Regions from separate parts of the Pseudomonas caspiana genome, predicted to be linked through region 2. Evidence: predicted binding sites of a transcription regulator. Region 2 holds the regulator's gene; the other holds the start of a gene.
The links. Region 2 encodes FliA, which starts transcription of late flagellar genes. Its sites were predicted from a motif close to CTAAAGTTTNNNNNNNNNNNGCCGNTAA; they were not measured.
Positions count from the first base shown of each region.

Region 1: ABRP31_RS14710 (methyl-accepting chemotaxis protein) is a predicted target of FliA. The motif match lies at 9,220-9,247, and genes of this name have one in related genera.

Region 1 covers NZ_CP167995.1:3,192,822-3,205,323, forward strand. The annotation lists gene ABRP31_RS14685 (hypothetical protein) at 460-948, shown strand; gene ABRP31_RS14690 (hypothetical protein) at 1,091-1,228, shown strand; gene ABRP31_RS14695 (MFS transporter) at 4,241-5,641, opposite strand; gene ABRP31_RS14700 (glucose 1-dehydrogenase) at 6,167-6,916, opposite strand; gene ABRP31_RS14705 (helix-turn-helix domain-containing protein) at 7,014-7,388, shown strand; gene ABRP31_RS14710 (methyl-accepting chemotaxis protein) at 7,576-9,201, opposite strand; gene argE (acetylornithine deacetylase) at 9,593-10,744, opposite strand; gene ABRP31_RS14720 (DUF1028 domain-containing protein) at 10,741-11,418, opposite strand; gene ABRP31_RS14725 (RidA family protein) at 11,430-11,846, opposite strand; gene ABRP31_RS14730 (NAD(P)/FAD-dependent oxidoreductase) at 11,901-12,502, opposite strand, start outside.
Region 2 covers NZ_CP167995.1:1,762,757-1,775,258, forward strand. The annotation lists gene ABRP31_RS07965 (IS481 family transposase) at 1-228, opposite strand, end outside; gene flhA (flagellar biosynthesis protein FlhA) at 569-2,698, shown strand; gene flhF (flagellar biosynthesis protein FlhF) at 2,710-4,038, shown strand; gene fleN (flagellar synthesis regulator FleN) at 4,154-4,987, shown strand; gene fliA (RNA polymerase sigma factor FliA) at 4,984-5,724, shown strand; gene ABRP31_RS07990 (chemotaxis response regulator CheY) at 6,017-6,391, shown strand; gene ABRP31_RS07995 (protein phosphatase CheZ) at 6,411-7,199, shown strand; gene ABRP31_RS08000 (chemotaxis protein CheA) at 7,238-9,523, shown strand; gene ABRP31_RS08005 (chemotaxis response regulator protein-glutamate methylesterase) at 9,759-10,928, shown strand; gene ABRP31_RS08010 (flagellar motor protein) at 10,928-11,668, shown strand; gene motD (flagellar motor protein MotD) at 11,674-12,502, shown strand, end outside.

The DNA.
Region 1 (12,502 bases), 1.4 Mb from region 2:
GCGACGGTGTCAGGAAGGTGTGTTGCCCGGACGGTTACGTTCCAGCTTCCTTCGACAACCGTTGCCGTTCGTATACTGGAACAGGAAGGCTCCCTCCGTAACTGATTATTTTCGTGCATATGTCAGCCCACTTTATGTCTTGGGTGCGAGCATCAAGGGGCTGCCGGAGCACGTCCCAGCTGCCGAGGTTGAGGAGCGGATAAACCGTTATTCAACTTATTTCGGATCGCATGACAACGCCTGCTACACCAGATGCGACTCTCTTTTTTAACGACATATGGCGTTGCAAGGGGCGGGGGTAGCCTGATAAATCAGCAGCCCCAGTGATCCCTTTTGCAAAACTTCAGCAGCGCATCGATATCTTCGCAGCCTGACAGATCCACCGCTACCGCGTAGAATAAGCCCCTTGTTGGTGATGGCTTACGCCTTGAGTCAAATCACATCCATAAAGGACTTTCCATGCTTAAATTTCTCTGTTTACCAGTCTCGAAAGTGACCTTTATTACGCTTCTTTCGCTCATTGCAATGACCTTTGGCACGACAGTAACTGCGGCTGATTACTCCTGTGACGGATTTGTCGGTAGTTTCGCCAATCATCCCGGTAATGAAGCAGTCTTGAAAGTCGTTAAAGATAGAAAAGGCTTTGCAATGTTTGTCCAATTTGACTCACCTGACGACTGGGAGCGCGTGCCGCTGAAGGTTGGCGTACCCGAAGATGTACAGAAAGAGATGCTCGCGGATGGAAAAAAAATGACTCAGTTAACGTGCGCATTATCAGCTGGCGCGCTTTTACTCTTGCAGTTCCCGGCGGGTAGCTCAGACAACCCTTCTGAGAGCAAAAGTCGCAACCGCTCCAAGTACCCACAAAAGACCCCTTATGTGTTGGTCGTCAACGGGGGAGTTGCTGTTGGGGAAACTGGACTATACCGAGTTAGAACAGAGGATTAAGCACGCCTAGGTCCCCGCTTAAGTGAAAGTGCAGCGGCACCTTAAAAGCAAGCGTCAGAACACCCCGGAGCGAAGCATTAAAGTTTCCCATTTGATGAACCCTTTATTCTAGGTTGTATGCCTTTGCCACGTGAGCCATGGAATGGCGCGCTTGCTTTCTCGATTAAGCGAAAAGAAATACCTCGTCAGCCCTTTACTGGAAATCGTAGGGGTGATGAATAGCCCTCAGCGCGATGAAGCGATGCTACGTTTGCAATTGCTCAATTTGCGTGGCGGCTAAAGCTGCTTCTTCGGTACGATTTCTTAGATTAAGCAGGAGCGGCGGGTGCAGGGTATGCTCGGTGAAAATCGATCTTGCATTGGCCTCTGATGATCTCGGGTTGGTTGCAAGGGACGAGTTTTTTAGCCGTATTATCAGGCGTCAGGCTCAAAACAACCCAGCGCGTGGAGAAAATCTATGAAAGGACGGCGAAAAGTCAAAACGCTTAAGTGGCATTTGAAATCCACCATCGAAACTGAGGCTCGGGAGATTCTTCGGAGCAGGTCCGCGGGGCCAAGTAGGTTTCTCGACATAGCTTTGCAGAGTGGCAATGATAGTGAGCCAATTGGACGCCTAGCTGGCTGATCACAACAGTGCCAGCCCTCAGTTTAGAAATCGCTCAGAAAGGAACTGTCTGCGTCACGGCCTGACTTAAGTTTTTCCACCTATCATCAATGATGACTGGAAAAGACCACAGGCGGTATCGAGGTTTTAATCCCATAAAATCATGGCCTTGGCGGTTTTTCGTCACTTGGCGGAGCTTTCGCCGCAGACCAATTATGAACCAATCAGTTGATAACGCGTTCGGAGATAAGCTTACGGAAGTAATTTGCTGACAATGAGAGTGCGTTGGTTTGCAAGGTGAGAGCTAGGAGGTAAATGGTGAACAAGGCGTCAAACGACGCTACCAGCTAATTACTTCACAATTTATCTCTAATATTACTTCCGAGTTCTTACATCGCAAACAGCGTCGCCAATAGAAAAAGGGTGCGCTCATGACGGTCAGGTTCAAACAAGGCCATCTGCTCCGCGGTTATAGCGATATCCGTATTGCTTACTAATCTAAACCCTCGGACCTTGCCCGACTCGGTTTTTAGGCTGCGGCTTCGACTCAGATCGCAAAAGTCGTCCCGTTTCACCGAAATATTGGAAGTGGGCATCACCTACACATGCTGCCGACTCCACCACCACGACCGGATCCTGGAATGCTTTCTTCACCCGAGCCTTTGGCTGCTTTGGGGTACCAATCGATGACATCATGTTTAGTCCTCCTGACAGGGTGTTTGGGACAATACTACGCCAATGGCAAATCAGGAAGTGTCTGGAACGTGCTGGGTGCGGCGTGAGCGCAAGGCCTCATCCGCTTAAGCTCACTACTCGACTTTCCGCTCCACACTCCGGACAGGCCTCTGCGGCAGTGCCGCCTCCTGCAATTGGTCATCAACGGATGATCGAAAACAGCGCCTGAATCATGTTGGCTGCGTTGCAGCGGACTGTCGATCACCTGCTGCGCCAGCCGCTCGATATCATCAGCGGCAAACCCATCACAAGCGGTTATGCCGGGTCATTAGTCTCCGTTAAGCCGCACGTAACTAATCGTGGAGCAATCCTTATCATCAACCGTATGAGCTTTAGTGGGGAGCGACACTTATCACAAACATCAGTTGACCCTTTCCAGGAATAGCTCGAGAAAGGAACTGGCTGCGTCACTGCCTGACTTTAGTTTTTCCAGCGATCATCGATGATCGCTGGAAAAGACCACAGGATGGTTACACAAAATTCACCAGACAAATTTGATCCGACGTAGTGAAACCAAGCACTCCAAGGCTTTTTAACGACTTCACCGTTCAAGGATCACTGGAAGAATGCATCGCTGAGAATCACATATCGCTGAAAACCCCACCGACGAGCTCAGCTTGTAAGGCGTTGAATGCCAAGAATTCCAGCGATCTAAGACTCTCAGAAAGAGTGTTCGTTGGTAGTGAAATTTTAAATCCATGCACAATCAAAGAGTTACGACCAAAAAGGGGGATTCCATTTATCTGTAACCGGCGACAAGTTATCTGTAGCCGGCGACACCTAAGCACCCAATTTTCCGATTTCCGCCAACCCCCATTAGCGGAAATCCAGCTCAGGGGAGGGCGGCCACGCCATCCGTCCTAGGGCGGAATTTGCAGTGGTAAAGGTCGAGGTAGATGACGTCTTTGTTTTACCGACTTGCCAACAAGTCAACGATTTTTTACCTTTGCCGTCATCATTGAAGATGATGGAGTGTTCATCAGTGATCTTATCAATGGTAAAGCTTTGTACTGAGTCCTTACATTGCTCTGCATGCATGGACTACTTATGGATTTTCGTCGCTCCCCAATACGAGGGGTCGAGCAAACCGGCAGACAGTTTTGCATCCTTTCTGCTGAGCGAGTACTGACGGTAGTTATCGTGCACCATCGAACGTCGATTTTGGGCAATACAAGCGGCTCCTCATCTAAGTAGGAGTCCATCCTATGGGGAAAGGATTGTCACACCTTGGCCTGCTGATGCGGGCATTTTGAATGCGTTTTCTGACTGAGCCGGATGCCACATCGGCTTAGCGGACAATTTGTCCAATTCCTGCGAGTACCCCTAGATGTGCGGCCTGTGGCCACTGGTACAGCGGCGCCATATATCTCACACCTGCCTGGCCAGCGGCAGGTCCAAGTGCGCGTCGCTGCGTTGGGGCTGCCGACCACCTGGGCCATTGAGCAGGAGTTGGCCACATCGCCGCTTGCCATGGACAGCACACCTGGGCTTTGTTGGGCCGCAGGCTTATCAAATCGTGGAGCAATCCTTACCATCAACCGTATGAGCTTTGGTTGACGGAAGTAAATGTCCGAAATGGGGCGGGATCCCCGGATTCGGATATTTACTCCTCAGTAATTTGTACATTTACTTCCGGGTACTAGTGGCTTAGGCAGCTCATGAACATTTCTAACATAGCGTCAGATTTAACATAATATACATTATGCGTACCTATGGGTTTCTCTACGGCGGTGCTTCTGGTGATCATTTAACTCTGATTCGATGCTGCCATTCTCCAATCGCGCTGCTTGTCATCAGTTATCGCTAAATAACTGATGCCAGCCAATCGCGATCCAACCTGTCTGGTCGGCCCTGGTCGGCGTGCTAAATGATGAAAGCACGCGGTCGCAGTTCTTCGATGGCAATCTCTCAAAGACTATCGACCGCACGCCATGTCCTGCTTGTGTCGAAGGTTTACAGATCAGTGATCTCTTTGTGTCGCGGTACCAATGCCTTCATCACACTCCAGGCCACCAGATAAGCCAGTGCACAGATGGAAAACATGATCATGTAGCCGGTGTGAATATCGTTGACGGCTTTGTAGTAATCAAAAACCCATCCGCCGACCTTGGTCATGACGACGCCTCCCAATCCACCCGCCATGCCACCGATACCGACCACCGAGGCAATGGATTTCTGGGGAAACATGTCGGACACCGTGGTGAAGATATTGCACGACCAGGCCTGGTGCGCTGATGCCCCGATACCGATCAGCAAGACGGGTATCCAGAAACTGATATAGCCCAACGGCTGCGCCAGCAGCACGAGCAGCGGGAAAAGCGCGATCACGAACATGGCTTTCATGCGACCGTCGTAAGGTTTATCCCCACGTGACATGAAATAGCTGGGGAACCAGCCTCCTCCAATACTGCCCACCATCGTCATGCTGTAGAGCACGGCCAGCGGTAAAACAATTGCCTGACCTTTCATGCCGTACTGGGCGCCAAGGTAAGTCGGCAACCAGAACAGAAAGAACCACCACACACCGTCAGTCATGAACTTGCCGAAAGCAAACGCCCAGGTTTGACGATAGGTCAGCAGCTTGAACCACGACACTTTTTTGCCTGTATCCACCGCGGTACGGGCGTCTGCGGGCACAACCACATCACTGCGGATGTACGCCAATTCCTCAGGCGTCAATCGGGTCTGATTCTCCGGCTTTTCATACAGGAAAATCCACGCACCGAGCCAGACGAAGCCAAGCATCCCGATAACGATGAATGCTGCCTCCCAGCCCCACGCAGCCGCGATCAGCGGAACAGAAATCGGCGCCAGAATCGCGCCCACGTTGGCACCCGAGTTGAAAATACCCGTCGCGAAAGAGCGCTCTTTTTTCGGGAAGTATTCAGCTGTGGCCTTGATCGCAATCGGGAAGTTACCCGACTCACCAATCGCCAGTACTGCACGTGCCAGCATGAACCCTGCAATGGATACCGGAATAACAGCGAGGCCCAACGCGCCGGATATAGAGGCTATTCCCTCACCCAGCGGCACTGCAAACGCATGCATCACCGCACCTGTCGACCACACACCGATTGCGACCATGAAGGCTGCTTTGGTGCCGATCTTGTCGACGAAGCGACCCGCGAAAAGCATGGAAATCGCATAGACGAACTGGAAGACCGAGGCGATGTTGGCGTAGTCGGTATTACTCCAGCCAAACTGGGTTGAAAGGCCCGGCGCCAATAGGCTAAGAACCTGACGATCCAGATAGTTGACCGTCGTCGCAAAGAACAACAGCGCACAGATCGTCCATCGATATTTGCCTATGGCGTGGCTAACGCTTTGCGCGTGTACCGCTTCATTAACGTTCATAGCATCACTTTATTATTGGATTATGCTGATGGTTCTCTCGACAACATTTCGAGAGCGCAGGTGTACGCCCTCCACGCCTGATGGCTGGAGTCGGATTTAAAACTGAGGTTATCGGGTGTACTGAGGGTTCGGCAGCGCCGGGCTTGATTGCGCCCGTGGGCGTGCAATAAAACCTGAACCTGCAACGACGGCAATCAGCGAGATATTCAAGCGATCTGGGCTCATGATGGACGACACTCTGTTTTTATTTTTAGCTTTGGTCGACGACAATTCGTCTGTCGTCGTACAACATCTGCTTTATAGCGAGCGCAACATCTCGATGTCAATCTGAAACATCTAGAAAAGTAATTTTTTTCACGCGGATTTCACAGGTCCACCCCACAACGCCGTCGAGTAGCCCAAAAATGTGCCTGCGCACCGCGAATTATCTGGCTGGATGAGATGCCCGGTACCGCCACCAAAGTGAGCGTTTGAGCTGGTGGTCCGTTATCCAGCCAGATTCAATTGGCAGAACCTCTGCTCAGCTCAAACCTGAGCAAATCCCCCATCCACGAACATTTCGCTACCGGTCATGAAACTGCTCTCATCGGACGCCAGGAACACAGCTGCTGCGGCAACGTCTTCGGGCTGCCCTATACGGCCAACCGGCAACTGCGCAATCATGCCGTCAACAATGGCCTCTGCCTGGCCAGTCGGCGCCAGTGCCAAGTCGAGTCCCGGTGTAGAAATCGGTCCTGGCGAAATGACGTTAACGCGAATCCCCGTACCTTTAAGGTCCAGCGCCCAGCTTCTGGCGAAATTACGGAGTGCAGCCTTGGTTGCGCTGTAAACGCTGAATGCCGGTGTGCCCATGGTCCCTGTTGTCGAACCGGTCAGGATGACCGAGCCGCCCGTGCTCATCAGCGGCAACGCCTTCTGCACCGTGAACAGCGTGCCTTTGACGTTGATGCCAAACGTGCGATCAAACGATGCCTCGGTGATCGATCCAAGTGGCTCGAAATCGCCTAACCCCGCGTTTGCGAACAGTACGTCAATCCGGCCCAGGTTAGTTTTGACTTCGGCGTAGACGCGATCGAGGTCGTTCAGATTCGAGATGTCAGCCTGAATCGCCATCGCGTCATGGCCGATCAGTTGCAACGCCGTATCCAGCTGCTCCTGCCGTCGACCCACGATGACGACCTGTGCACCCTCCTCTGCGAAACGAATTGCGCTGGCAAGGCCGATACCACTATTGCCGCCAGTAATTACTGCTACTTTCCCGGTAAGCCTGCTCATGATGGTGCCCTCAGAATGTGAGGACTCACTGTAGATCGACGCTATTTATTTGAATAGTATGCACCTTTTGGTAAGTACCAACGGAGCGGCCAGAATAATGTCGAACAACACATTTAAATGCGGGCTCGAAGCAGCCCTCGCGGTGCTTGGAGGCAAATGGAAGCCACTGGTTCTTTATAACCTGACGCGGGATGTTCACCGCTATGGCGAATTGAAACGTGCGATTGGTGGCGTAACCGATAAGGTCCTGATCCAGCAGCTCAAGGAGTTGGAGCGCGATGAAATCGTTGCCCGTATCGACTATCAGGAGATACCGCCGAAGGTCGAATATTCGCTGACACCTTTCGGGCAGTCACTGGCCACAGCGCTGGGAGCGCTCTGCGTGTGGGGAACGGAGCATATGGAAACCGTGGAGCGCATCAGCGAACGGCGTACGTCCGCCCTCGCCCAGCCCTTGAGCCCTGTCCACTGATATTGGTGCATTAAGGCGAAAGCGCGGTGCAAGGGATGCCCGGCACCGCACCTGTCAAACACAATGCAACTTGTCGGCGATGCGTAATTCCTGGCTAGCAGGCCCTACGTCTCGCCAACAAGTTAGTTCCTACAGGCCTATGTTGGCAGTGCGACAGCGCAGTACCCGCGGCACTGGCTATCCTTCATCAAATGACAAAGCGCGCCACCATGCCGTTCAGGTCTACTGCCAGTCTCGACAGCTCATGACTGGCGGCACTGGTCTGATTAGCACCTGCAGCTGATTGAGTGGCCAGGTCGCGGATGTTGACCAGATTGCGATCCACTTCACGAGAAACCTGAGCCTGTTCTTCAGAGGCGCTGGCAATCACCAGGTTGCGCTCATTGATTTGCGAAATGGCTTCGGTGATTTGCTCAAGAGCATCTCCGGCAGCGCGGGCCAGTTCCAGAGTGGTTTGCGTGCGGCTAGTGTTCAACGCCATCGACTGAACGGCATTACCGGTTCCACTCTGAATACCGGCGACCATCTGTTCAATCTCGCGTGTCGATTGCGCAGTGCGGTGTGCCAATGCTCTGACTTCATCAGCGACTACAGCAAAACCACGACCTGCTTCCCCAGCCCTCGCGGCTTCGATAGCCGCGTTCAATGCCAGGAGGTTGGTTTGTTCGGCGATCGAACGAATGACATCCAGCACCTTGCCGATGTCCCGGCCCTGCTCCGCCAGGCCTTCGACCAGAGTCGAGGTGGTTTGTACGTCCTGAGTCATGTTCTGAATCGCTTGTACAGTCTGCACGACTTTGTCTCGGCCTTGACGTGCGGTGTCAGTGGACTGCTCAGAAGCCTGGGATGTCGAAACCGCGTTACGGGCAACCTCCTCCACAGCCGCCGTCATTTCATTCACCGCGGTCGCAGCCTGTTCAATTTCGTCGTTCTGTTGTTGCAAGCCACGCGAAGACTCTTCAGTGACAGCGCTCAACTCTTCCGCTGCAGAGGCCAGTTGCGTGGCCGATCCTGAGATCATCTCGATAGTTTTACGAAGGTTCTGCTGCATGATGACCAGTGCTTCAAGCAAGCGTGCCGGTTCGTCCTTGCCATCCACTTCGATATGTTTGGTCAGGTTGCCCGCAGCGATCTCCTGGGCAGCACTCACGGCTCGGGACAAAGGCGCCACAATACTGCGCGTGAGTAACCAGGCCAGTAATACCGTCATTAACGAAGCAATAACGGCAACAGCAATAATAGCAACCGTGGCGCCGTCATACTGCTGGCCGGCTAACTTGGATCCAGCAATAGCACCGGCCCTGTTGATATCAACGAGGTCCTTGAGTTGTTTGGTCATCAAGTCGGAAGTTTGTCTCATGCTGGTGTTGATCATGGCGCGAGTTTCTTCAACCTTGTTATCACGCGACAGTTGCACCGCCTGGTTAAGCAACCCCAGATACTGACCTAATGTTGAGTCAAACTGTTGAAAAGTAGCCCGCTCATCAGCCTCGGCTGGCAATGCACTGTAAGCAGACTTCGCAGTCTGTAATTGAGTAATGATCTCCGCAATCCGCTGATCACTCTCCTGTAGCATTTCCGGCTCGCGATTGACCAGTATGCGCAGTGAAAACACTCTCAGGCGGAGCACGGATTCATTGACGTTGCCGATCAGCGTAATGCTGGGCAACGTATTGGTCTCCATGTCCACCGTGGCTTGGCGAATCAAGCTCATGCGGTTCAACGCGAAGAAACCCAGCGCTATAACCAACAGAGCAATGAACGCAAAACCAAGAAACGCCCGGGGAGCGATATTCATGTTTCTTATAGACATAGACGAAATCTCGTTGGAGTAACAGCAATAGCGCTCCATGCTCTAACTGTGACAAGGCGACCTACTCGAATCCATGACGATTCGGTAGCGACTTAGCCTTTACACACCTTGTTACACCTATCGGCGAAGATTTCGTATAAGTTTAGGAGAATTTAAAATTTATTTTCTGACGCCAATAGACTGGCTGCCATCCACGTCGAAAACTTCCAAAAGATGTACAGCGACTTGTGTTTATGTGCTGTGCTACTGCTAACTAATTAATACGTTGGGCTCTAGTGCAAACTAGTACATAACCAGCGCTTAACCAGCGCAAAGTTAGTGCAAAAACATCTTCCAGAATGGGTGTGATCCGTGGTTTGCGCTGTGAGCACTACGCGGATCGCTTGACAGGTTAGCGCCGTACAAACGCCAACACCTGTCTCAGCATCTGATCACACGCCTCAAGCTGGCCGATGCTGATGAACTCATCCGGTTTGTGTCCCTGCGCCATGCTACCTGGGCCGCAGACCACCGCCGGAATTCCTGATTGATCGAATAGCCCGCCCTCAGTGCCGAAGGCAACGGTTGCGAATGCCCGAGAGCCACAGAACTGCGCAATCAATTCTGCGGCCTGGCTGTGCATCGAAGTATCCAGGCCGGGGTAACTCGACAACTCGGTAAAGCGGATGTCACCCAACCCGCTGACAGCCTGCATCGCGGGTAGCAGGTTATGTTGTGCGTACGCCTGCATGGCAGTGATAACGCCGTGCGGATCCTGTACCGGCAGCGAGCGCACTTCAAAGTCAAAACGACAATGTTCGGGAACAATGTTTAACGCTGCTCCACCGCCGATCACGCCAACCTGTACGGTTGAAAACGGTGGATCAAAACGCGCATCCTGCAGCTCTTCAGCCTGCAATGCTTTCCCAAGACGGCCCAGCTCACTGATCAACTGCGCCGCGTACTCAATGGCGTTGACACCACTGGGCGAATGGGCCGAATGGCAAGCCAGGCCATGCACATCACAACGCATGGCTACTTTGCCCTTGTGCCCAAGCACCGGCTTTAACTCCGTGGGTTCACCGATCACACAGAGCAGCGGTTTCACCGGCCTTGAACCCAGCACTTCCAGCAATGAACGAACGCCCAGGCATCCCACTTCTTCATCGTAGGAAAGAGCAATGTGCACAGGCATGCGCAGCGTGTTCTGCGTCAACTGCGGAACAATCGCCAGAACACACGCTATGTAGCCTTTCATGTCGGCGGTGCCACGGCCGTATAGCCTACCCTCCTCCTCGCTCAACTTGAACGGCGGAAAAGTCCAGGCCTGGCCGTCTACCGGCACTACATCCGTATGGCCAGACAGGACGATGCCAGGAACTTGCGCCGGACCGATGGTCGCGAACAGATTGGCCTTGGTCTTTTGCGCGTTGTAGATCAGTTCACAGGAAACGCCATGGCTATCGAGGTAACCACGCACAAAATCGATCAGCGCCAGATTCGATTCTCGGCTGGTCGTGTCGAATGCCACCAATCGAGCCAATAACTCACGACTGTCGCTCATCGATCATCTCCCGGTACGCCGTAACCTGGTGCTCCGGCGGGATTCAGGGCGCGGTCCAGATAATCCTGCATCTGCGGCTGATAAGCCTGCCACAGGTCTCCCAAAACATTGATCGGGTCATGCTCGGCCCAATCGACACGCAAATCAACAATAGGCCAAGGCACATCAGCCACTACTTTCAGCGCTGCGGAATGTACCGGTCCGGCTTCTCCGCCCGCTGCCTGTCCCGCGCGCATGGCTTGCAACAGACGCTCAGCCAGATGCCCTGAGGCCTGCTCAAAAGCCTGCACCATAACGTTGATCACATGAGGATTAGCCAGCATATTGCCGGCCGCCACGCACTGCTCACCGCTGACGGCATTGTTGAGCCCGAGCGTTTCGCTGCCGCTGAAATGCGCGACACGGCCCAAGTGATCAATTGCTGTAATTTGCCGATATTCCATGAACGATTGGTCTACCAACAACCGCTCCAATGCCTGAGCAGATGACGCGCCCTGCGCCATCAAATCCAGCGTTTGCGAGCCCAAGGCTGGCAGTGTGATGTTTTGCGAAGACACAGCGCCAACACCAGCGCGCAGCCAGGGGCAACGGGCGCCGACAGCGATGCTTGATGAGCTGATGGCAATACCCAACTGGCCAGTTTCGGCGCAACGTGCAGCAATGGAAAAGGTCATGACGAAAGTCCTTATTCGGGAATGACGGCGATCACGTCGATTTCCATCAGCCATTGCGGCTGACCCAGAGCTGAGACCACCAACCCGGTAGAAATAGGGAACACCCCTTTAAGCCACTTGCCCACCTCGTGATAAACCGGCTCGCGATAACGCGGATCAATGATGTAGGTGGTGGTTTTGACGATGTGAGACAGATCGCTACCGGCCTCTTCCAGCAGTTGTTTGACGTTCTTCATGGCCTGATGCGCTTGAGCGCCGGGGTCGCCGAGGCCGATCAGGTTCCCCTCGAAGTCGGTGCCGACCTGGCCCCGTACGTACACAGTATTGCCGGCACGCACCGCCTGGCAGAGGTCGTTGTCCAGGCTCTGGTTGGGGTAGGTATCTTTGGTGTTGAACATGCGAATACGCGTGTGAGTCGGGGTAGCCATGGAAAACTCCTGTGAACACTGGGGGGCGCGCGACCTGCGCCCAATTAACGACGCTCAACCTTTAACGTTGCGCAACCGAACAGCGGGGGCAGCACGCTTGCCCTGGTCATACGAGCGATACTTGTGCTGGGTGGCGATTTGATCAGCGACATGTTTAGCGTCATGCCACACGCCCCAGATGAATGCCGAGCCGCGTCGCGACAGCCAGGGCAGACCTACGAAATACAGACCTTGCTCGCTGGACACCCCGCGCTGATGCATCGGCTTGCCCTTGGCGTCGAACGCATCGACCTGCAGCCAGCTGTAGTCCTGGGAATAGCCCGTGGCCCAGATGATGGAGCTGATACCGGCCTCAGCCAGATCGAGCTCACGCAGCGGATCAGTGATACATGCCGCGTCAGCTACGCGCTCACGTGCTAAGGGTTCCAGTGGCAAATCCAGACCATTTCGACGGGCATACGCATCGGCGGCATCGAGCAACGACAGGTAGTTCTCGTCGCCGCGATCAAGGTTTTCGCCGAGGTCATTCTGGAAGCGCACCTTGCCCTCGCCGAAGCTTTCCGTCAGACCGACCAGCGTCATGCCCGCTTGAGCAAGGCGGCGAAAATCAACGGTTTGGCCGCCTCTCGCGCCGCTGACGGCAATCGTGACGTGCT
Region 2 (12,502 bases):
TGCCTGCTTCACCACCAAGGGCACCACGTAGGTTTGGTTGTGGCGGCAGCGGCTATGTTCATCAAGCCCGCTCGGACCCTCTGCCTCGTAACGCCTGATCCACTTATACCCAGTCTTTCGGCTGACCTCATAGTCCCGGCACAGTTGGCTAAGGCTGTGCTTCTGGGACAGGTAGTCGGCGATAAACATCACTTTAAGGTCCATAGGTTTCAGCTCTTTCCAGGGCATGGTCAGATCCTCGCGAAATCGACCCTGCCAGTTAAAAACTGTTACCTATGTGCGTGAACTGATTTGTAACCCATGTGGGTGAGTCATACTGGCAAGAGCGCTTTGGTTACTTTCGCGCTTTTCGAAAGTGACCCGCCGTAAGGGCGGAACCATAAAGCCGCCGTTACCCAGTAACGGATATGTACACAAATCACTAAATGACCACCCCCATCTCACACTTTCTTACAGACCCCGCCCGCTATTTCATCACCGATTCCACAGTTGGAAAGCTTCTTGCAATAGGTCATATCAGGTCGCCATCGGCGTCAAAGTTTTGATTTAGTGCGCAGGTGAATAATCGGTGGAACGCTCTCAGTTAATCAGTAGCGCACGCAGCAATCTGGCAGGCCTCGGCCGTGGTCAGTTGGGCGTTCCGTTGTTGCTGTTGGTCATGATGGCAATGATGATGTTGCCCATCCCGCCGTTTCTGCTGGATGTGTTTTTCACATTCAACATTGCGTTGTCCATCGTGGTCCTGTTGGTCTGCGTATACGCACTGCGCCCACTCGATTTTTCGGTATTTCCGACCATTCTGCTGGTTGCCACGCTGTTGCGTCTCGCGCTCAACGTGGCCTCGACCCGCGTGGTCATGCTTCACGGTCAAGACGGTCACGCCGCTGCAGGTAAGGTGATTCAGGCTTTTGGTGAAGTGGTGATCGGTGGTAACTACGTCGTCGGTATCGTGGTTTTTGCCATCCTGATGATCATCAACTTCGTGGTAATCACCAAGGGTGCCGGGCGTATCTCTGAGGTGAGCGCGCGTTTCACCCTGGACGCCATGCCTGGCAAGCAAATGGCTATCGACGCCGATTTGAACGCTGGCTTGATCGATCAGCCAGAAGCCAAGCGTCGCCGTCTCGAAGTCGCTCAGGAGGCCGAGTTCTACGGTTCCATGGACGGTGCGAGCAAGTTTGTTCGTGGTGACGCCATCGCTGGTTTGCTGATCCTGTTTATCAACCTCATCGGCGGCATGCTGGTTGGCATGCTGCAGCACGGCATGACCTTCGCCGACGCTGGCAGGATTTACACGCTGCTGACCATTGGTGACGGTTTGGTGGCGCAATTGCCATCACTGCTGTTGTCCACCGCCGCAGCAATCATGGTGACCCGTGCTTCCGGTTCGGAAGAAATGGGCAAAATGATTAACCGTCAGATGTTTACCTCGTGGAAAGCACTGGGTGTATCTGGCGCGATCATGATCGTGATGGGCCTTGTGCCAGGCATGCCGCACTTTTCCTTCATCAGCCTGGGCCTTGTTGCTTGCGGCATCGCTTACGTGCTGTGGAAGAAAGAGGACCGGGTCAAGGTCATGGCGCTGGAAGAGGTCAAGCGTCAGCAAGAAATGCTGCCATCGCCAACTCGCGCTCAGGACTCCAAAGAATTGGGTTGGGATGATGTAACGCCGATCGATATGATTGGCCTGGAAGTGGGCTATCGCCTCATTCCGCTGGTGGACCGCAATCAGGGTGGTCAGCTCCTGGCGCGGATCAAGGGTGTGCGTAAGAAGCTTTCCCAAGAGTTGGGCTTCCTGATGCCAACCGTACACATTCGCGACAACCTGGATCTGGCGCCAAGTGCCTATCGTTTGACGCTAATGGGCGTGACGTTGGCAGAGGCAGAGATCTATCCCGACCGGGAACTGGCGATCAACCCTGGTCAGGTCTTCGGATCGTTGAACGGTATTACCGCCAAGGACCCGGCGTTTGGTCTGGAAGCGGTCTGGATTGAAATCAGCCAGCGTAGTCAGGCTCAATCGCTGGGTTACACCGTAGTGGATGCCAGTACTGTGGTCGCCACTCACCTGAACCAGATTCTCTACAAGCATTCGCACGAGCTGATTGGTCATGAGGAAGTGCAGCAATTGATGCAATTGCTGGCTAAAGGCTCACCTAAACTGGCTGAAGAGCTCGTGCCTGGCATCCTTTCGTTGTCGGCTCTGCTCAAGGTATTGCAGGCGCTGCTGTCCGAGCAGGTCCCTGTACGGGATATCCGGACCATCGCCGAAGCTATCGCCAATAATGCTCAGCGGAGTCAAGATACCGCCGCATTGGTTGCTGCGGTTCGGGTCGGATTGAGCCGTGCAATCGTGCAAAGCATTGTAGGCATTGAGCCGGAGCTACCAGTTATCACGCTGGAGCCAAGGTTGGAACAGATATTGCTCAATAGTTTGCAGAAGGCTGGTCAGGGTCAGGAAGAAGGCGTTCTTCTAGAGCCAAGCATGGCGGAAAAACTTCAGCGTTCGCTGATCGACGCCGCCCAGCGTCAGGAGATGCAAGGCTTGCCAGTGATTCTGCTGGTAGCCGGCCCGGTTCGGGCCATGCTGTCGCGGTTTGGGCGGTTGGCTGTACCGAATATGCATGTGTTGGCGTATCAGGAAATTCCTGACAACAAGCAAGTAACCATCGTAGCGACTGTCGGGCCTAACGGCTGAGGTAGTGAGTCATGCAAGTTAAGCGATTTTTCGCCGCCGATATGCGTCAAGCCATGAAACTGGTTCGTGATGAGCTGGGCGCAGAAGCGGCCATCATCGGCAACCGGCGAATCGCCGGTGGCGTCGAGCTGACTGCTGCCCTAGATTATAAGCTTTCTGCGCTCGCACCCCGTGTACCGAACATCGAGCTTGAGGACGAGTTGCGCAAAACCCAGTCGCGCATCGTCTCGGCCCAGGCTGAACTGAATAATCGTGGTGATAGCGACGGGGCAGTCAATCGGCAGTTGTTCGCCGGTTTGCCGCTGAGTGCTGCTGACACCCACATCGAGCCGACGCTTGAAGAGCCGCCGCGTCCGTTCGCACAGCCGCAGGTTGCTCCGGCTGCTCCGGCTGCCAGCCAGCGCGGTTACGACTCGATGCGTTTTGAATTGAACGGCCTGCGTGAGCTGCTGGAAGTCCAACTCGGCTCCCTGGCGTGGAATCAGTTGCAGGGCAGCCGTCCGGCACAGGCCAACCTGTGGCGTCGTCTGCAGCGTGTAGGGTTGTCTGGCCCTCTGTCCCGCGACCTGCTGGAAATGATCCCTGATATCGACGAGCCACGTCAGGCCTGGCGCATGTTGCTGGCTCATTTGGCCCGCATGATCGAAGTGCCTGATGTCGAGCCGCTTGAAGAGGGTGGTGTCATTGCAATGGTCGGCCCTGCCGGCATGGGCAAGACCACCACACTCGCCAAATTGGCGGCGCGTTACGTACTCAAGTATGGCGCGCAGAACATTGCTCTGGTGAGCATGGACAGCTTCCGTATCGGTGCTCAGGAGCAGCTCAAGACATTGGGTCGTATTCTCAATGTGCCGGTGACTCACGTTGATCCTGGTCAATCACTGGCGCAGGCGCTGGACCCTCTGTTGCGCAAGCGTGTTGTGTTGATCGACACTGCGGGCCTGCAAGCCAGCGACCCGGCCTTGCGCATGCAGCTGGAAAGCCTGGCCGGGCGCGGTATCAAGTCGCGTAATTATCTGGTGCTGGCAACCACCAGCCAGAAACAGGTGCTCACTGCCGCGTATCACAGCTACAAACGCTGTGGTCTGGCCGGTTGCATCCTGACCAAGCTGGACGAAACCGCCAGCCTGGGCGAAGTACTCAGTCTTGCCATCAGTCATGAGTTGCCTGTGGCCTATCTGACCGATGGACCACGAATTCCTGATGATCTTCACCTGCCACGTCGGCACCAATTGGTGACGCGCGCGGTCAATGTGCAGATGCAAGAAGAGCCAAGCGAAGAGGCCATGGCGGATATGTTCGCCGACCTTTACCACAACCCCAACAAACGGGTCGGTTAAGTGATGCGAACAATTGAAACTTACCTGCATCGATGGTCTGCCTGGCACGGCTCTTCATTGAGCGTGTCGCCCGCAATCTGGCTTCGGTCTACGCAACACAAGGTAAAAAACTAACATGGGCAGCATGCATCCCGTACAGGTGATCGCGGTGACCGGCGGCAAGGGTGGCGTCGGTAAGACTAACGTGTCAGTGAACCTTTCGCTGGCCTTGGCCGAGCTTGGCCGGCGCGTCATGCTGCTGGACGCCGACCTTGGCCTGGCCAATGTCGATGTCCTTCTGGGGCTTACGCCCAAGCGCACCCTTGCTGATGTGATCGAAGGGCGCTGTGAGCTTCGCGACGTCTTGTTGCAAGGCCCGGGCGGGATTCGCATCGTGCCTGCTGCTTCCGGCACGCAGAGCATGGTTCATCTGAGTCCGGCGCAGCACGCTGGCCTGATCCAGGCTTTCAGCGACATTGGCGATAATCTTGACGTATTGGTGATCGACACGGCCGCCGGTATCGGTGAGTCAGTGGTCAGCTTTGTCCGGGCGGCTCAGGAAGTGTTGCTGGTGGTGTGTGATGAGCCTACTTCCATCACCGACGCCTATGCCTTGATCAAGCTGCTCAACCGCGACTACGGGATGAACCGCTTCCGCGTTCTGGCCAACATGGCCCAGAGCCCGCAGGAAGGGCGCAACCTGTTCGCCAAGCTGACCAAAGTGACTGATCGTTTTCTGGACGTGGCCTTGCAATATGTAGGCGCCGTACCTTACGACGAGTGCGTGCGTAAGGCTGTCCAGAAGCAACGTGCGGTATACGAAGCTTTTCCACGCTCCAAATGCTCCCTGGCGTTCAAGGCTATTGCGCAGAAGGTCGATACCTGGCCACTGCCTGCCAACCCGCGTGGGCATCTCGAGTTCTTCGTTGAGCGACTGGTTTACCAGACAAGCGCAGGGCCTGTTCAATGACCGCGAGCGGCTATCAGATGTACAGCAAAGCGTCCCGGAACTCGCAATATGAGCTGATCGAGCGGTATGCTCCGCTCGTCAAGCGCATTGCGTACCACTTGCTGGCTCGTTTGCCAGCCAGTGTTCAGGTTGAAGACTTGATTCAGGCAGGCATGATCGGCTTGTTGGAAGTGTCCACCAAGTACGATTGCACCAAGGGTGCCAGTTTCGAGACCTATGCCGGGATTCGTATTCGCGGTGCGATGCTCGATGAAGTGCGTAAGGGAGACTGGGCGCCTCGCTCGGTCCACCGCAATACGCGCATGGTCAGTGACGCAATTCGCTCAATTGAAGCAAAAACAGGTCGCGACGCTAAAGATCATGAGGTTGCGGCCGAACTCCAATTGAGTCTCGATGATTATTACGGGATTTTGAACGATACCTTGGGCAGTCGCCTCTTCAGTTTCGACGACCTTTTGCAGGACGGCGAACATGAAGGACTGCATGAGGATGGCGCAAGCGGTTCGCTTGAGCCGTCGCGTGACCTGGAAGATGAACGCTTCCAGGCTGCGTTGGCAGATGCAATCGCCAACTTGCCGGAACGTGAACGTCTGGTTTTGGCGCTGTACTATGACGAGGAGCTGAACCTCAAGGAAATCGGTGAGGTCCTGGGGGTCAGTGAATCTCGAGTCAGCCAGTTACACAGCCAGTGCGCAGCTCGTTTACGAGGGCGTTTGGGAGAGTGGCGAGCGCGTTGACAGGTGGTACGTAATCCTTGGTGATTGCGTGTCGCGTGTGAGCAGGCTGTGCAAAGCGTTACGTGGGACAGTGGACAAGGCTGGAGCCATACAGGCATTCGCTCCACGGACTGTTAAAAGCAATAGCTTTCATGCAGCCCGTGGATTTGCTGTGCGGTTTCCATAGTTGTTGATTTACCAAGCCCGTCGTCGTTTTCGTGCAGCCAATGTGAGCTGTGCCAGTATTGATTGAACAGCGCGTTCAGGTGCTGAACGCGTCAAAGACTGCTTGGAGGTCGAATTGGACAAGAACATGAAAATCCTCATCGTTGATGACTTCTCAACGATGCGGCGGATCATTAAAAACCTGCTGCGTGATCTGGGCTTCACCAACACGTCCGAAGCCGATGACGGGCTTACCGCGTTGCCGATGCTGGAAAGCGGTTCCTTTGACTTTCTGGTAACGGACTGGAACATGCCTGGGATGACCGGTATCGACCTGCTGCGTAAAGTGCGTGCCGATGAGCGCCTCAAACACCTGCCGGTGTTGATGGTGACCGCAGAAGCCAAGCGCGACCAGATCATTGAAGCGGCTCAGGCCGGCGTCAATGGTTATGTCGTCAAGCCATTCACGGCTCAGGCGCTGAAAGAAAAGATCGACAAGATCTTTGAGCGCGTCAATAGCTGATGTATGCCGCGAGGGCTCTATGGAGAACAACGAAACGTCAATGGGCGAGTTTGAAGCGACCCTGAAAAAACACGCAAGCGAGCTCGTGACGAGCCTTGAAAAAGGCCGTTTCGGCGACGCTGTGCAACTGATCCATGAGCTTAACCAGGCTCGAGATCGTGGCCTGTATCAAGAAATCGGCAAGCTGACGCGCGAGCTGCACAGTGCGATCGTCAATTTCCAGATTGACCCGAACATGCCGCAAGCTGAAGAAGTGTCCCAGATCACGGACGCCACCGAACGCCTGTCGTATGTTGTCAGGCTCACGGAAGGTGCGGCTAACCGCACCATGGACCTGGTCGAGGAAAGTACTCCGCTGATGCACAGTCTGAACGACGAGGCCAAGGCCTTGAGTGCGGACTGGGGGCGTTTCATGCGGCGTGAAGTCAGCGCTGAAGAGTTTCGTGAACTGGCGCGCCGTGTTGATGGTTTCTTGACGCGCAGCGAAAAGGATACCCACCAGGTTTCCTCCAACCTCAACGACATTCTGCTGGCTCAGGACTTCCAGGACCTGACCGGCCAGGTGATCAAACGCGTGACGCAATTGGTCACTGAAGTCGAGAGCAATCTGCTCAAACTGGTGCTCATGGCCAGTCATGTAGACCGCTTTGCGGGCATCGAACACGACGACGAATCCATCCGCGCAGAAAAAGATCCACAAAAACATATCAAACAGGGTGAAGGTCCGCAGATTCATGCCGATAAACGGGAAGACGTTGTGTCCGGACAGGACGATGTAGACGATCTGCTATCGAGCCTGGGCTTCTAAGTCTGGTCTGTTGACGGTTAATTTTAGGGAGCACCCCAATGAGCTTCGGCGCCGATGAAGAGATCCTTCAGGATTTTCTGGTAGAGGCCGGCGAAATTCTGGAGCAGTTGTCTGAACAGTTGGTCGAGCTGGAAAGCCGACCGGATGACGCAGATCTGCTCAATGCAATTTTTCGCGGTTTTCACACTGTAAAAGGGGGCGCCGGCTTCCTCCAGCTCCATGAGCTGGTGGAGTGCTGCCACATCGCCGAGAACGTCTTCGACATCCTGCGCAAGGGTGAGCGTCGCGTAGACTCGGAATTGATGGACGTGGTCCTTGAAGCGCTGGATGCGGTCAATGCGATGTTCAGCCAAGTGCGTGAGCGCAGTGAAGTAACTCCGGCTACACCGGAATTGCTGGCTGCACTGGCGCGTCTGGCAGAGCCAGCATCGGCTGACGAAGCGCCTGCTGAAGTCGTGGAGGAGGCGCCGGTTGAAGTCGTCGCTGAAGCGCCTTCGGACGAGATCACCGATACCGAATTCGAAAACCTGCTTGATTCGCTCAATGCAGCCAAGGAGCCAGCAGCAGTTGCTGCAGCGCCGGCAGCGACAGGCGAAGCCGCAAGTGACGAAATCACCGACTCGGAATTCGAATCGCTGCTTGACCAGTTGCATGGCAAAGGTCAGTTTGCTCCTGACGTAGCACCTGCTGCCGCTCCGGTGGCTGCCGCGCCCGCTGGCAAGGCTGAAAGCGGTGACATCACCGACGATGAATTCGAAGCGTTGCTTGATCAGCTGCACGGCAAAGGTTCATTCGATGCTAACGGCGTTGCTGCCGCAGCCGCTCCAGCTCCGGCTCCGGCTCCTGCTGCCACTGCCTCTGCTGCATCGGCAGGCAAGGGCGATGAAATCACCGACAACGAATTTGAAGCGCTGCTTGATGAGCTGCACGGCAAAGGCAAGTTTGAGCCTGAAGTAGCCGCCAGTTCAGCAGCCGCTGCGGCAGTTGCTGCGCCCGCTAAAGCGGCAGCACCAGCGCCAGCAGCCAAGCCTGCTCCGGCCGCAGTTGCCAAACCAGCTGCTGCGCCAGCGCCCGCCAAAGCCGCTGCTCCTGCTCCTGCTCCTGCAGCGGTTAAAGCGGCTGCGCCACCTGCTGAAAAGCCGGTCGCATCCGAAGCCGAAACCACCGTTCGGGTCGACACTGCGCGCCTGGACGAGATCATGAACATGGTCGGCGAACTGGTGCTGGTGCGTAACCGTCTGGTGCGCCTGGGTCTTAATAGCGGCGACGAAGCCATGTCCAAGGCGGTTTCCAACCTTGATGTGGTAACGGCCGACTTGCAGACCGCGGTGATGAAGACCCGGATGCAGCCGATCAAGAAAGTGTTTGGCCGCTTCCCGCGACTCGTACGCGACCTGGCTCGTCAGCTCAAGAAAGAGATCAACCTGGAGCTGGTCGGTGAAGAGACCGATCTGGACAAGAACCTCGTAGAGGCGCTTGCCGATCCGCTGGTCCACTTGGTGCGCAACGCGGTCGACCACGGTGTCGAGACCCCGGAAGAGCGCGAAGCATCGGGCAAGCCTCGCGGCGGACGCGTTGTGCTGTCGGCCGAGCAGGAAGGCGATCACATCCTGTTGTCGATTTCCGATGACGGCAAGGGTATGGACCCTAACGTTCTGCGCTCCATTGCTGTGAAGCGTGGCGTGATGGACAAGGACGCTGCCGACCGCCTGAGCGATACCGACTGCTACAACCTGATTTTCGCGCCAGGCTTCTCGACTAAAACCGAGATTTCTGACGTATCGGGCCGTGGCGTGGGCATGGACGTGGTGAAAACCAAGATTGCTCAGCTCAACGGTACGATCAATATCTACTCGACCAAGGGGCAGGGGTCGAAGATTGTCATCAAGGTGCCGTTGACTCTGGCGATCATGCCGACCCTGATGGTAATGCTTGGCAACCAGGCTTTCGCCTTCCCGCTGGTCAACGTCAACGAGATCTTCCACCTTGACCTGTCGACCACTAACGTCGTCGATGGTCAGGAAGTCGTGATCGTTCGTGACAAGGCATTGCCGTTGTTCTACCTCAAGCGCTGGCTGGTCAGTTCTGCCGTTCACGAGGAGCAGCATGAAGGGCACGTGGTAATTCTTTCTGTTGGCACCCAGCGTATCGGCTTTGTCGTCGATCAGTTGGTGGGTCAAGAGGAAGTGGTTATCAAGCCGCTGGGCAAAATGCTGCAGGGAACGCCAGGCATGTCAGGCGCCACCATCACTGGTGACGGTCGCATTGCCTTGATCCTCGATGTGCCGAGTATGCTGAAGCGGTACGCTGCACGGCGTATCTGATTCTGGTGTCGCGGGCAGACAACTGCCCGTGACGCCTGGTCGGGCGGTGTCGAAACGCTGCGAATGGATGCGAAGGCAATAATAATGACGAGTCGCAGGCGCAGCTTGCACAAGCGCGTGTGCCTCGTGACTTTTTGAGGCGTGCTTCGGTCGGCCTTTTGTAGTCCCCCGAATCTCGTTTCAATGACGCGTCGCTAAGTCCAGTCGTTTCCGTGCGGCCTGTAATGGAGTGTTTATGGTAGTCAAGGTATTGGTGGTGGATGACTCCGGTTTCTTCCGCCGCCGCGTCACGGAAATTCTTTCTTCAGACCCAAATATCAAGGTTGTCGGTACCGCGAGCAACGGCAAGGAAGCGATTGATCTGGTGCTGTCGCTCAAGCCTGACGTGATTACCATGGACTACGAAATGCCAATGATGGATGGCATTACGGCCGTCCGCCAGATCATGCAGCGCAGTCCGACCCCGGTGCTGATGTTCTCCTCGCTCACTCACGAAGGTGCCCGCGTTACGCTGGATGCACTGGATGCGGGGGCAGTGGATTTCCTGCCCAAGAATTTCGAAGACATTTCGCGTAACCCGCAAAAGGTCAAACAACTGCTGTGCGAAAAAGTCCACAGCATCTCGCGCAGCAACCGCCGTGGCTTTGGCGGTTCGGCTCCGGCTCCGGCTGCTGCGCCTGCAGTGACACCGACCGTAGCTCCTGCTCCGGCTACCAGCAGAACTGCAAGCCCGGCCCCGGCGCCAGCGCGTACAACAACCCCGCGTACTGCGGCTGCGCCAGCTCCGGCCACTCCGGCTGCAAGCAGCTCGCACGGGCCGTTGTCGGGTACGCCCAAGCGCAAGGCCTACAAACTGGTCGCTATCGGCACATCGACCGGTGGCCCCGTCGCCTTGCAGCGTGTGTTGACGCAACTGCCGGCCAACTTTCCGGCACCTATCGTCCTGATTCAGCATATGCCCGCAGCCTTCACCAAGGCGTTCGCCGAGCGTCTGGACAAGCTGTGCAAGATCAGCGTCAAGGAAGCGGAGGATGGTGACATTCTGCGCCCAGGTCTGGCGCTGCTGGCACCTGGCGGTAAACAGATGATGATCGATGGCCGGGGGGCGGTGAAAATCCTTCCGGGTGACGAGCGTCTGAATTACAAACCTTGCGTGGATATCACGTTTGGTTCGGCTGCCAAATCCTACGGCGACAAAGTATTGGCAGTGGTGCTGACCGGTATGGGTGCTGACGGTCGCGAAGGTGCGCGTTTGCTCAAGCAGGGCGGTAGCAACGTCTGGGCTCAGGATGAAGCCAGCTGCGTGATCTATGGCATGCCAATGGCGATTGTCAAAGCTGACCTGGCAGATGCAATTTACAGTCTGGACGATATCGGCCGGCACCTGGTGGAGGCGTGCGTCTGATGGATGTTCTGAGTCTGATTGGTCTCATCCTCGCGTTTATTGCAATTGTCGGCGGTAACTACCTGGAAGGCGGGCATCTGTCCGCTTTGCTCAATGGTCCGGCGGCCTTGATTGTGATTGGCGGGACCCTGGCAGCTTCGATGCTGCAGGCGCCGATGAGCGCTTTCAAGCGAGCTATTCAGATCGGCGGCTGGATTCTGTTTCCACCGCGAATCGATCTGGCGGGCGGTATCGACCGGGTAGTCAACTGGAGCATGACCGCTCGCAAAGAAGGGCTGCTGGGGCTTGAGTCCGTTGCCGATGCCGAACCCGATACCTACTCCCGTAAAGGCTTGCAGCTGCTGGTCGACGGTGCCGAGCCGCAAGCTATTCGCAGCATCCTGGAAGTCGACTTCCTGACTCAGGAGCACCGCGATATTCAGGCGGCCAAGGTTTTTGAAAGCATGGGCGGCTACGCGCCGACCATCGGCATCATTGGTGCTGTCATGGGCCTGATCCATGTGATGGGCAACCTGGCCGATCCAAGTCAGCTGGGCAGCGGTATCGCGGTGGCCTTCGTGGCAACCATTTACGGCGTTGCCTCGGCCAACCTGATCCTGTTGCCAGTCGCTAACAAGCTCAAGGGCATCGCGTTGCGCCAGTCGCGTTATCGCGAAATGCTTCTCGAAGGTCTGCTGTCCATCGCCGAGGGTGAAAACCCGCGCTCCATCGAACTCAAGCTGCAAGGCTTCATGGAGTAATACGCATGGCTCGACGTCGTCGACCCGAAGAGCACGAAAATCACGAGCGCTGGCTGGTGTCCTACGCGGACTTCATCACGCTGCTGTTCGCGTTTTTCGTCGTGATGTATTCGATTTCGTCTGTCAACGAAGGCAAGTACAAGATCCTTTCTGAAGCGTTGGTCGGTGTATTCAACGACTCCGAGCGCAGCATGAAACCGATCCCGATCGGTGAGCAGCGTCCGTTGTCGGTCAAGCCGGCCGAACCCTTGGTCAAGGACAGTGAGCAAGTCGACGCCGGTATCGGCCAGAGCGAGACCGATCCGCTCAAGGAAATTGCCGATGAAGTACGCGCGGGTTTTGGCGACTTGATCAAGTCGAATCAGATGACCGTACGCGGCAATGAGCTGTGGATTGAAATCGAACTCAGTTCAGGCCTGTTGTTCGGCAGCGGCGATGCCATGCCCAGTGACAAAGCGTTCACGATCATTGAAAAAGTGGCGAGGATCATCAAGCCGTTCGACAACCCGATTCACGTCGAAGGTTTTACCGATGATCAGCCCATCAGCACTGCTCAATACCCGACTAATTGGGAGCTGTCTTCGGCGCGTTCGGCCAGTATCGTACGCATGCTCGCGATGGAAGGGGTCAATCCCTCCCGCCTGGCGTCCGTAGGGTACGGCGAGTTTCAGCCGGTAGCCTCCAATGCCACCGTTGAAGGCCGTGGCCGCAACCGCCGGGTCGTACTGGTGATCTCGCGCAATCTGGATGTGCGTCGCAGTTTGACCTCCACCGGCTCGGCCAATGCACAACCGGACGCCGCCATGCGCCGTGCTGGCACACAAACTGCACCTG